2 regions of the Streptomyces sp. NPDC100445 genome follow, and region 2 is predicted to be linked to the other one. Evidence: predicted binding sites of a transcription regulator. Region 2 holds the regulator's gene; the other holds the start of a gene.
What was found. Region 2 encodes HspR, which represses chaperone genes until heat shock. Its sites were predicted from a motif close to TTGAGNNNNNNNNNCTCAA; they were not measured.
Positions count from the first base shown of each region.

Region 1: the regulator HspR is predicted to act here: its motif matches at 4,175-4,193, upstream of lon (endopeptidase La).

Region 1 covers NZ_JBIVZV010000003.1:163,460-169,832, forward strand. Annotated here, with positions in the region: gene ACIQVT_RS09705 (SpoIIE family protein phosphatase) at 1-1,611, shown strand, start outside; gene lon (endopeptidase La) at 1,729-4,152, opposite strand; partial or broken gene ACIQVT_RS09715 (GNAT family N-acetyltransferase) at 4,294-4,662, opposite strand; gene ACIQVT_RS09720 (rhomboid-like protein) at 4,777-5,601, opposite strand; gene ACIQVT_RS09725 (spermidine synthase) at 5,796-6,373, shown strand, end outside.
Region 2 covers NZ_JBIVZV010000014.1:234,645-241,017, reverse strand. Annotated here, with positions in the region: gene dnaK (molecular chaperone DnaK) at 1-10, shown strand, start outside; gene grpE (nucleotide exchange factor GrpE) at 7-660, shown strand; gene dnaJ (molecular chaperone DnaJ) at 694-1,869, shown strand; gene ACIQVT_RS29915 (heat shock protein transcriptional repressor HspR) at 1,875-2,324, shown strand; gene ACIQVT_RS29910 (sugar ABC transporter substrate-binding protein) at 2,732-3,838, shown strand; gene ACIQVT_RS29905 (LuxR C-terminal-related transcriptional regulator) at 4,029-5,072, shown strand; gene ACIQVT_RS29900 (helix-turn-helix transcriptional regulator) at 5,099-6,109, opposite strand.

The DNA of each region.
Region 1 (6,373 bases), on a different contig from region 2:
TCCCCGCGCACCGGCGAACAGGGCGGCGGGTCCCCCGATCCGATCGTGCTGCGCCGGGCCGCGCTGCGCGCCCTGCCGGAGGGCGGGGGCCCGCGCCGCGGCACCGGAGCACCCGCCGATGCCGGCACCGGAGCCCCCGCGGGCACCGGCACGGGAGCACCCGCGGGCACCGGCATCGGTGACGCCGTCGTCTGCCCGGCGGACTCGCCGCCCGCCCAGTGCCTGGCGGCGGCCCGCCCGCTGCTGTACGACACCGCCGACCCGGCCGTCGCCGGGTGGGCCGCGCTGGACCCGGGCGCCGCCTGGCTGGCCGCGTCCGGGGCGCGCGCCCTGCTGGCGGTGCCCCTCCTCCACCGGGGCAGCACGCTCGGTGTGGCCCTGTTCGCCCGCCACCCGGGGCGGGGGGCGTTCGGGCCCGAGGACCTCCGGCTGGCGGAGGAGTTCACCGCCAAGGCGGCCGCCGGCATCCAGCAGGCCCGGGACCACTCCGAGTCCCGTACGACCACGATGACCCTCCAGCGCAGCCTGCTCCCGCACACGCTGCCCGACCAGGCCGCGCTGGAGATCGCCACGCGCTATCTGCCGGCCGCCACCCGGGCCGGGGTGGGCGGGGACTGGTTCGACGTGATCCCGCTGTCCGGGGCGCGGGTGGCGCTGGTCGTGGGCGACGTGGTCGGGCACGGCATGCGCGCCTCCGCCACCATGGGCCGGCTGCGCACGGCGGTGCGCACCCTGGCCGACGTCGACCTGCCGGCCGACGAGCTGCTCACCCACCTCGACGACCTGGTGCTCCGGCTGGCCGCCGACGAGGGCAGTGCGGACCCGGCCGGCGACACCGCGGGCGGCATCGGCACCACCTGTCTGTACGCGGTCTACGATCCGGTGTCGCGCCGGTGCACCATGGCGCGGGCCGGCCATCCGCCCCCCGCCGTGGTCACCCCGGACGGGACGGTCCGCTTCGTCGACGTGCCCGCGGGGCCGCCGCTGGGGCTCGGCGGGCTGCCGTTCGAGGCGGTGGAGACCGAACTGCCCGAGGGCAGCGTGCTCGCCCTCTACACCGACGGGCTGCTCGAGGCCCGCGACCACGACATCGACGAGGCACTGGACAAGATGTTCCGCGCGCTCGGCCGCCCGGCGAAGTCGCTGGAGTCGGTGTGCGACCGGGTGCTCACCGAGTTGCTCAGCCACCGTCCCGACGACGACATCGCCCTGCTGGTCGCGCGCACCCGGGCGCTGCACGCGGACCGGGTCGCCTCCTGGGAACTCGACAACGAGTTCACCGTCGTCTCCGTGGCCCGCCGGTACGCCACCGACCAGCTCACCACCTGGGGCCTGGACGAGGCCGCGTTCACCACGGAGCTGATGGTCAGCGAGCTGGTCACCAACGCGATCCGCTACGGCCGCCCGCCCATCCAGCTCCGGCTGATCCACCAGGGCCGCAAGCTGATCTGCGAGGTGTACGACTCCAGCGGCACCACCCCGCACATGCGGCGCGCCCGCATCTTCGACGAGGGCGGGCGGGGCCTGCTGCTGGTGGCGCAACTGGCCGAACGGTGGGGCACCCGGCACGACCGGGTGGGCAAGACGGTGTGGGCGGAGCAGTCGGTCTGACGCCTTCGGACCCGGACAGGCCGCCGCCCCGCCACAGGTAGGGACCGCGACCGTGCAGGGCGAAGGCCCGGACCTCCCGTACGGGAAGACCGGGCCCCGCCCCTGCCGAGGCGTCCGTCACGCCGCCACGGGCACCTCCGGCGCCGCCCCGGCCACGGCGGGCGCGAGCGCCAGTTCCAGGACCTGGCGGACGTCGGTCACGGCGTGGACGTCCAGCTTGTCCAGCACCTCGGCCGGCACGTCGTCCAGGTCGGGTTCGTTGCGCTTGGGGATGATCACGGTGGTCACCCCGGCGCGGTGGGCGGCCAGCAGCTTCTGCTTCACCCCGCCGATGGGCAGCACCCGGCCGGTCAGCGAGACCTCGCCGGTCATGGCGACGTCGGTGCGGACCAGGCGGCCGGAGAGCAGCGAGGCGAGGGCCGTGGTCATCGTGATGCCGGCGCTCGGGCCGTCCTTCGGGACGGCGCCCGCCGGGAAGTGGATGTGCACGCCCCGGTCCTTGAGGTCGGCCACCGGCAGCTCCAGTTCGGCGCCGTGGCTGCGCAGGAAGCTCAGCGCGATCTGCGCCGACTCCTTCATCACGTCACCGAGCTGTCCGGTGAGGGTCAGGCCCGCGCCGCCGGTCTCCGGGTCGGCGAGGGACGCCTCCACGAACAGCACGTCCCCGCCGGCACCGGTGACCGCCAGGCCGGTCGCCACGCCGGGTACGGCCGTACGGCGCTCGGCCGGGTCCTGGGCGGACTCGGGCACGTGGTGGGGGCGGCCGATCAGAGCGCGCAGGTCGGCGTCGGTCACGGTGAACGGCAGTTCCCGCTCGCCCAGTTCGTGCTGGGCGGCGACCTTGCGCAGCAGCCGGGCGATGGACCGCTCCAGGGTCCGCACGCCGGCCTCGCGGGTGTACTCGCCGGCGAGCCTGCGCAGCGCGCCCTCCTCCAGGGTGACCTCGTCCCCGTGCAGGCCGGCCCGCTCCAACTGGCGCGGGAGCAGGTGGTCGCGGGCGATGACGACCTTCTCGTCCTCGGTGTAGCCGTCCAGCCGGACGATCTCCATGCGGTCCGCGAGCGCCTCCGGGATGGCCTCCAGGACGTTGGCGGTGGCGAGGAAGACCACGTCGGACAGGTCCAGCTCGACCTCCAGGTAGTGGTCGCGGAAGGTGTGGTTCTGCGCCGGGTCCAGCACCTCCAGCAGGGCGGCCGCCGGGTCGCCGCGGAAGTCCGAACCGACCTTGTCGATCTCGTCGAGCAGGACGACGGGGTTCATCGACCCGGCCTCCTTGACGGCCCGCACGATCCGGCCGGGCAGCGCGCCGACGTACGTACGGCGGTGGCCGCGGATCTCGGCCTCGTCGCGGACGCCGCCGAGGGCCACGCGGACGAACTCGCGTCCCATGGCGTGGGCCACCGACTGCCCGAGCGAGGTCTTGCCGACTCCTGGCGGCCCGACCAGCGCGAGCACCGCGCCGCCGCGCCGTCCGCCGACCACGCCGAGTCCCCGGTCACCGCGCCGCTTGCGCACGGCCAGGTACTCGGTGATGCGCTCCTTCACGTCCTCCAGTCCGGCGTGCTCGGCGTCGAGCACGGCCTTGGCGCCCCGGATGTCGTAGGCGTCCTCGGTCCGCACGTTCCACGGCATCTCCAGGACGGTGTCCAGCCAGGTGCGGATCCAGGAGCCCTCGGGCGACTGGTCGGAGGCGCGCTCCAGCTTGTCGACCTCCTTCAGGGCGGCCTCGCGGACCTTCTCCGGCAGGTCGGCGGCCTCCACGCGGGCGCGGTAGTCGTCGGACTCCTCGGCCGGGTCCTTGCCGTCGCCGTTCAGCTCGCGCAGCTCCTTGCGGACGGCCTCCAGCTGGCGGCGGAGCAGGAACTCCCGCTGCTGCCTGTCGACGCCCTCCTGGACGTCCTTGGCGATGGTCTCGGCCACGTCCTGCTCGGCGAGGTGGTCGCGGAGCTGCTGGGTGGCGAGCCGCAGCCGGGCCACCGGGTCGGCGGTCTCCAGCAGGGCGACCTTCTGGTCGGTGGTGAGGAACGGCGAGTAGCCGGAGTTGTCGGCGAGCGCGGCGACGTCGTCGATGGCCTGGACGCGGTCCACGACCTGCCAGGCGCCGCGCTTCTTCAGCCAGGTGGTGGCGAGCGCCTTGTACTCCTTGACGAGTTCGGTGACGTGGCCCGGCAGCGGTTCGGGCACGCTCTCCTCGATCCGGGCACCCTCGACCCACAGCGCGGCGCCGGGGCCGGTGGTGCCGGCGCCGATGCGCACCCGGCTCCGGCCGCGGATCAGTGCTCCCGGGTCACCGTCGGCGAGCCGGCCGACCTGCTCGACCGTGCCGAGGACGCCGGTGCCGGCGTAGGTGCCGTCGATGCGCGGGACCAGCAGCACGGTGGGCTTGCCGGACTCCGGGGCGGCGGACTGGGCGGCCTCCACCGCGGCCCGCACCTCGGCGTCACTCAGGTCCAGCGGGACGACCATGCCGGGCAGCACGACCTCGTCGTCGAGCGGCAGCAGCGGCAGGTTGAGCGTGAACGCCGGTGACTCAGCAGCCATGATCTCCCCTTCGGCAGTCAACTTGAGCTATGCCGACTCAATGTTCCGGCGGCCCCTGTTGTTCCCATCCGGCTGTTCGCCGTGAGCGATCACGGAATCCGCTGGCCGGTCGGGTGCTGCCGGACGGGTCTCCGGGTCGCCGGCGGAGGGCGTGGCCGGGGACCGCAGGTCGAGTCGCTGCGCGGCGTCCCAGCTTTGCCACGAAGCGCATCGAGCCGACGTTGGCGGTCCGGGTGTGGAGCACCAGCAGCTCGCCGGGAAGTACACCGTCGAGCCAGTCGAGTGCCGCCGCGCACGCCTCCGCGGCGTACCCGAATCCCCACGCGCGCGGCAGGAACATGTAGCCGAGATCGACCATCCCCGCGGCAGCCGGACGACCGTGCTCCGGTGCTCTCCTGAGCAGAATCTGGCCGATCATCGCCCCGTCGAGCTCGACGACGAGACTCCCGGGCCACCGCGCGGGCGGGGGTCGCCGAGGTAGGTGTGGACCTCTGGTGACGCAAGCGGCTCGCTTCGCAAGGTCGATCCGCACGACTCCCGCGCCGACCGTGCGGACAGCGCCTTCATCCCGCCGACCACAGCGACCGTCCCGGGCCTCCTGCCGCACTGGGCATCGGCGGCCGATCAGCGCAGGTGAGGTCCTCGCCGGGGGGCTCCGGCCGGCGGATGCGGGCGGCGCAGCAGCGGCCAGGCGGCCACCCCGGTCGCCAGGGCGATGAGGTGGCCCCAGTCGGTCAGCGGGTCCAGGTAGGCGTACAGGTCGCCCAGGAGCGCTCCGGTCACGGGTACCAGCACCGACCAGCGCAGCCAGGGCCGGAGCAGTCCGGCCAGCGCGCCGACGCTGGCGGCGACGCCGAAGCTGATGCCGTAGTCGAGGCGGTGCAGGGAGGTCGGGGGCAGGTGGCCGGCCAGGACGGCGAGGCCGACGGGCACCTCGGTGGCGAGGGTGGCAACGACGTGGCCGGCGAGGAAGACGCAGGCGGCCCGCACCGCGCCCACCCGCCGTTCCAGCGCGGTGAGCACCAGCACGAACGCGACGGCGTACGGCGAGACGATCCCGCCCGCGATCCACAGCGCGCTCGCCGCCAGCACGGGGACGGGCGTGCGTATCAGGTGGGCGACGTCCGTGCTGGAGGACTGGTGCAGGGCGTGCACCAGGGCGGGGCCGGCCACGGTGGTGACCACGGAGGTGACCGCCAGGACCGTCGCGTAGGCGAAGGTGAACGGGGTGCCGGCCGGGGTGGGCAGCAGGCGCCAGGGCCGTGGGGCAGGCCCGGACGGGCGGGCGGGGGCCGCGGCGGACCGCGGCGCGGGCCCGCGCGGGCCGGGCACTCCGTCCAGCAGACCGGCGACGGGCGGGGCGGGGGCGGCGGCGGAACCGCCGGGCAGGGGCGGGGCCGGCAGCGGCGGGGCCGCGGCCCGAGCGGGGCCCTGCGTGATCCGTTCCACGGTGCGGCGCTCCTTCCGTCGTCCCCCAACCCTTGGGCCCCGGCGCGCCGCTGTCTATGACCGGCGCCACCCGGGAGCGGATTCACAGCGATCTCTCACCTCCCGGCCGCGTGCGTGGGCCGCGAGTCCGGGGCGGCCGTCGCACCGCGCGCAATTCCCGTGAAGGATCTGCTCCGTTCGGCCAGGATGGGGCCATGACTGCCCCGCTCGACTCCCCCGAGGTCCTGGACCGGCGCGACGGCCCGTACGGGGAGGTGGTGCTGCGCCGGCACGGCCCGCTGCTCCAGATCATCGCCAACGGCTGCTTCCTGATGGACACGTCCGACGGCCGCTCGGAGCGGCTGCTGGTCGACGCCGCCCGGGCCGCGCTGGACGGACGGCCGAGGCCCCACGTGCTGATCGGGGGGCTGGGCGTGGGGTTCTCGCTCGCACACGCGGCGGCCGATCCGGGGTGGGGGCGGATCACCGTGGTGGAGCGGGAACCCGCCGTCATCGACTGGCACCGGCGGGGGCCGCTGGCCCGGGTGTCCGGCGACGCGCTCGCCGATCCGCGCACCAGGATCGTGGAAGCGGATCTGGTGGCGTACGTCAATGAGACATCGGACACGTTCGACGCGCTGTGCCTCGACATCGACAACGGACCCGGCTGGACGGTCACGGAGGACAACGGCAGCCTCTACTCGCCGGCCGGACTCGCCGCGTGCGCACGGGTGTTGAGACCGGGCGGGGTGCTCGCCGTGTGGTCCGCGCAGCCCTCTCCGGAATTTGAAGG
Region 2 (6,373 bases):
TGCCGCGTGACGGAGGAGACCCCGGGTTTCGAGGAGAAGCCCGACGTCCCCTCCGGCGCCACCCCCGACGACGCCGAACCGAAGGCCGCCTCCGAAGAGGGGGCGGCCCCGGCCGGGGACGTAAGTGCAGACCCGGGCCTGGTGGCCCAGCTGGATCAGGTCCGGACGGCGCTCGGTGAGCGCACGGCCGACCTCCAGCGCCTCCAGGCCGAGTACCAGAACTACCGCCGCCGTGTCGACCGGGACCGGGCCGCGGTCAAGGAGATCGCCGTCGCGAACCTCCTGACCGAGCTGTTGCCCGTGCTCGACGACATCGGCCGCGCGCGGGAACACGGCGAACTGGTCGGCGGCTTCAAGTCGGTGGCCGAGTCGCTGGAGACCGTCGCGGCCAAGATGGGCCTCCAGCAGTTCGGCAAGGAGGGCGAGCCCTTCGACCCGACGATCCACGAGGCCCTGATGCACTCCTACGCGCCGGACGTCACCGAGACGACCTGCGTGGCGATCCTCCAGCCGGGGTACCGCATCGGCGAGCGCACCATCCGCCCCGCGCGGGTGGCCGTCGCCGAACCGCAGCCCGGCGCGCAGACCGTCAAGGCGGAGGACGCGGAGGAGACGGCGGCGGCCGACGACAAGGAGAGCGGTGGCCCGGACGAGGGCTGACGTGAGGACCCGGGGGAAGGAGGGACGTCGAGGATGAGCACCAAGGACTTCATCGAGAAGGACTACTACAAGGTCCTCGGCGTCCCCAAGGACGCCACCGAGGCCGAGATCAAGAAGGCGTACCGCAAGCTCGCCCGCGAGTTCCACCCGGACGCCAACAAGGGCAACGCCAAGGCGGAGGAGCGCTTCAAGGAGATCTCCGAGGCGAACGACGTCCTCGGCGATCCCAAGAAGCGCAAGGAGTACGACGAGGCACGCGCCCTGTTCGGCAACGGTGGCTTCCGCCCCGGGCCGGGCGCGGCCGGCGGCTCCTTCAACTTCGACCTCGGCGACCTGTTCGGCGGCGGTGGGGGCACCACCCAGGCCGGCGGCTTCGGTGGTGGCATCGGGGACGTCTTCGGGGGCCTGTTCAACCGCGGCGGCACCGCGGGGACCCGGACCCAGCCCCGGCGCGGCCAGGACGTGGAGTCCGAGGTCACGCTGAGCTTCACGGAGGCCATCGAGGGCGCCACCGTGCCCCTGCGGATGTCCTCCCAGGCGCCGTGCAAGGCCTGTTCGGGCACCGGCGACAAGAACGGCACGCCCCGCGTGTGCCCGACCTGCGTCGGCACCGGGCAGGTCGCCCGGGGATCGGGCGGCGGCTTCTCGCTCACCGACCCCTGCCCCGACTGCAAGGGCCGCGGCCTGATCGCCGAGCACCCCTGCATGGAGTGCAAGGGCAGCGGGCGCGCGAAGTCCTCCCGCACGATGCAGGTCCGCATCCCGGCGGGCGTCACCGACGGGCAGCGCATCCGGCTGCGTGGCAAGGGCGCGCCCGGCGAGCGGGGCGGACCGGCGGGCGACCTCTACGTCGCCGTGCACGTCGGCGAGCACCCGGTGTTCGGGCGCAAGGGCGACAACCTCACCGTCACCGTCCCGGTGACGTTCGCCGAGGCGGCCCTCGGCGGCGAGGTGCGGGTGCCGACGCTCAACGGACCGGTCGTCACCCTGAAACTGCCGCCCGGCACGCCGAACGGTCGTACGATGCGGGCGCGGGGCAAGGGCGCGGTCCGCAAGGACGGCACCCGTGGCGACCTGTTGGTCACCGTGGAGGTGAGTGTCCCGCAGGACCTGTCGGGCAAGGCTCGTGACGCCCTGGAGGCGTACCGCGAGGCGACCGCGGGCGAGGACCCGCGGGCGGAGCTGTTCGAGGCCGCGAAGGGAGCTTGAGAGTGATGGACGGCCGTCGGCGCAACCCCTATGAACTGACCGAGGAAACCCCGGTCTACGTCATCTCGGTGGCGGCCCAGCTCTCCGGACTCCACCCGCAGACGCTGCGCCAGTACGACCGCCTGGGCCTCGTCTCCCCGGACCGCACCGCGGGCCGGGGCCGGCGCTACTCGGCCCGTGACATCGAACTGCTCCGCCAGGTGCAGCAGTTGTCACAGGACGAGGGCGTCAACCTGGCCGGCATCAAGCGCATCATCGACCTGGAGAACCAGGTCGCCGCGCTCCAGTCCCGGGTCGCGGAGCTGGAGTCGGCCCTGGACGGCGCGGCGACGGCGATGCGGCAGCGCGAGGCCGCGGTCCACGCCTCCTACCGGCGCGACCTGGTGCCGTACCAGGAGGTCCAGCAGACCAGCGCGCTGGTGGTGTGGCGGCCCAAGCGGCAGCAGCAGGACTGAGCGGCGGTCAGCGGTACCGGGAGGGGCCGGCGGGAGCGATCCCGCCGGCCCCTCCCGTGTGTCCGGGGGCGTCGGCCGATCCGCCCGCGAGGGCCGCTCGATTGGCCGGGATTGTTCGCTCTCCTGATCGAGTCGGGGCGGTCTCCGGTGCCCGCGGTCACGGGTCGTGGCGGCGACGGTGGGTTGTACGGAACTTTGCCGACGCGTGAACTCCCTTTGGATGAAGGGTCCGTAAAGGGTATTTGAAGGGGGTTTCGCGGAACCTCCACAGGGACACCTGTGCGTGGCGTTGCGCACTCGTTAAGTGATTCTTCTTGACGCCGGGTGGCGGCTCCGCGTTGTCTTTTCAGACACCTGGGTCGTATTGCAGCACCCACGTCCGGAACGCACCTGAAGTGAGCCCTCGCATGCGCCGTATCGCCATATCCGTGGCCGCGTCCACGATGACCCTCTCGCTCGCCGGCTGTGGCGTGCTGAACGCGACGGGGGACGGAGCGAGCGCGAGCCCGACGAAGGGCAACGACATCACCGTGGGCCTGCTGCTCCCGGAGAAGGCCAACACGCGCTACGAGAAGTTCGACTACCCCATCATCAAGGACAAGGTGGCCGAACTCACCAAGAAGCAGGGCAAGGTGGAGTACGCCAACGCGGACGCGAGCGCCGCCCGCCAGGCCGAGCAGCTCCAGAACATGATCGACGAGAAGGTCGACGTCATCCTGCTCGACGCCGTGGACGCGCACCTCGTCGCCCCCGGGGTGGAGAAGGCCAAGAGCGCCGGCATCCCGGTCATCGCCTACGACCGCCTCGCCGAGGGCCCGATCGACGGCTACGTCTCCTTCGACAACGAACTCGTCGGCGAGGTGCAGGGCCGCACCCTGCTGGAGGCGATGGGCCCGGGCGTCGGCACCTCCGACAAGATCGTCATGATGAACGGCTCGCCCACCGACCCGAACGCCAAGCAGTTCAAGGAGGGTGCGCTCTCCGAGCTGAACGGCAAGGTCGACATCGCGCAGAGCTACGACACCACGGGCTGGAAGCCGGAGAACGCCGAGGCCAACATGGCCAAGGCGATCGCGCTGATCGGCAAGGGCAACATCGCCGGGGTCTACGCCGCCAACGACGGCATGGCCGGCGGTGTCATCAAGGCCCTGAAGGCGGCCGGTGTCACCTCGCTGCCCCCGATCACCGGCCAGGACGCGGAACTGGACGGCGTCCAGCGGGTCGTGAGCGGCGAGCAGTACATGAGCGTCTACAAGTCCTACCCGGACGAGGCCGCGGCCGCCGCGCAGATCGCCGTCACCAAGATCCAGGGCAAGGACATCCAGTTCGACGCCCTGACCCAGGACCGGGTCGACAGCCCCACCACCAAGCAGGTCCCGTCCCGGCTGGTCCAGGTGAGCGCGCTGACCAGGAAGACCATCAAGGACACCGTCATCGCGGACCACATCTACGGCGTCGACGACATCTGCACCACCCGGTACAAGGCGTCCTGCGCGGCCATCGGCCTGAAGTGACGGCAGCGCCCCCGCGCCGCACGGCCCCCGGCCGTGCGGCGCACCGCGGGGCGGCACCCGGCGCGTGGGCGAAACCCGGGCACAGCGTCGCATTCCGGTGACCGGTGTCCGGGGAGCCGTGTTGCGGACCCGGTCGGCTCCGCGCATAGTTGCGCTGCGGAAGGGCAGCACACCGGGGGTGGAATGGGCGATGGCCGGGCACGGGACGGAGGAACATCCTCACGGTGCCGACCGGCTGTGCGAGGCCGGGGATCGGGTGTATTCCCGGGCCGTACGCCGGGGACGGGTGCCCCGCACGGACGCCGGACCGGTGCCCTGTCTGCTGGACCTGGCCCTGCTGCACCCGGACCCCGACGACATGGACTGGCTGGTGCCGACCTCCCCGCAGGAGGTGATGACCCGGCTGCTGCGCGGGGTCTACGACGAGGTGAGCGCCAGTCAGCGACGGGTCGGTTCGGCGGTGGCCGCCGTGGAGCGTTACGCGGGCCTGGGCCGGCAGCCGCAGGCCCTGACGGCGTCCGGCGAGGGCAGCGCCATCCGGGTCCTGGACGGGCTCGCGCGCATCCAGGCCGCGATGGACGAGGCGACCGAGGCCTGCACCACCGAGGTGCTCACCGTGCAGCCGGGCGGCATCCGGCGTGAGGCCGAGCTGACCGAGGGCCTGCACCGGGCGCTGGCCCTGCGCGGGCGGGGCGTGCGCATGCGGGATCTCTACACGCACGTGGCGCGGCACGGCCAGGGTCTGCTCAACTACCTGGAGCTGATGGGTGACACGGTCGAGGCCCGCACCCTGGACGAGGTCATCGACCGGCTGATCCTGTTCGACCGCACGGTGGCCTTCATCCCCGCCAACGCCGACCGCACGATGGCCCTGGAGTTGCGCAGCCCGGCGCTGGTCGAATATCTCGTGACCGTCTTCGAGCGCCTGTGGCGGCTGGCGATCCCGCTCACCGCCCCGCTGCCCGACACGGGGATCGAGGGCATCTCGCACCGTGAGCAGTCCATCGCGGCGCTGCTGGCCGAGGGGCACCAGGACGCGGTGATCGCCGAGCGGCTGGGCATCAGCGTGCGCACCTGCCGGGCCCACATCGCCCGGCTGTCGGAGACCCTGGGCGCGGCGAGCCGTACCCAGCTCGGCGTCCGCATCGCCCAGGCGGGCCTGGACGGCCTGCGGCGGCCCGCCCCGGCCTCCGCCCTCACCGGCGGCGACCGGGAGGCCCCCGGACCGCGCTGAAGGGGCGGGACGGCACACCCAGGGGCTCACTGGTCCCGGTCGAGGATGCCCGACTGGGCGATGAGGTAGCCGAGCTGGGCGCGGCTGCCGCTGCCGAGGGCCTGGGCCAGCTTGGCGATGTGGGCCCGGCAGGTGCGGACGTTCATGCCGAGGCGCCGGGCGATGGCCTCGTCCACGTGGCCCTCCACCAGGAGCTTGGCGATGGAGTGCTGGATGTTGGTGATGCCGTCGGCCGCGGTCTCGTAGGGGGCGCCGGCGCTCAGCGGGACCGCCCGGTCCCACATGAACTCGAACACCTTGATGAGGTAGCGGACGAGGCCCGGGTGGCGCAGCTCGAGAGCGACCTGCTGGTCGTCCCGGGTGGGGATGAAGGCGACGGTCTCGTCGCAGATGATGAGCCGCTCCACCAGTTCGTCGATGGTGCGGTACTCCGCCTTGCCGTTGGTGAGCTGGGCGACGTAGGCGAGCTTCTCGGGGTTGTACCGCGCGGTGTGCTGATACAGCGTACGGATCTTCACACCACGTTCGATGAGCGGCCGGTCGCGCTCCAGTCCCCGCAGGAGGCTGCGCTCGGAGTAGCGGTTGCTCGGCTGGACCGTGAGCACCTCGGCCTGGCACTGCGCGGTGGCCAGGTTGAGCGCCGCGTTGATGCGCTCCCCGCCCTCCAGCACCGTGATTGAATCGGTCGTCGCGGTCATGTGGCTGCTGAGCGTCATGAACGGCTCGAAGACGTCGGCCAGTTGGATCGACAGCCGCCTGCGCTCGGTGATCTCGCGCTCCAGGGGGCTGAGCCGCTGGGCCAGCGCCACGGGCGCGGGTACCGGACGAAGCCATTCCGGATCGTCGGGATCGGGGTGCAGGAGGGCGAACTCCAGCAGGCACGGGGCGCATTCCGCCTCGGCGCGGGGGACGCGCCCGGCGCGCAGCGCGTCGGCGTAGAGACGGCCCCCTTGCTCGCACATCTCCGTCACAGCATGGGGATGTGCAGCTTTAGTCTGATTCGTTGCCAAATCTCCACCCCCCAGGGTCCTGAACATGCAGGAACATGATGCATTGATTATGTGGCCACGACGTGCCCGAATGAGCCATCGTCGTACCCGACGGGGGAAGAGGGGACCTTCAAGTGAGGACGAAGCCGACTATGGGTAAGAGACTGCTTCGCTCGATACTTGTCGCCGCCTTCTCCGTTGTGGCGGCCGCGGGAGCGCTGGGCGGCCTCACCGGTGAGAAGAGCGACGCTCGAGCGGACACCAGCTGGCCGTCGGTGGCCACGACTACCGTGGTCGCCAGTGATACCAGTT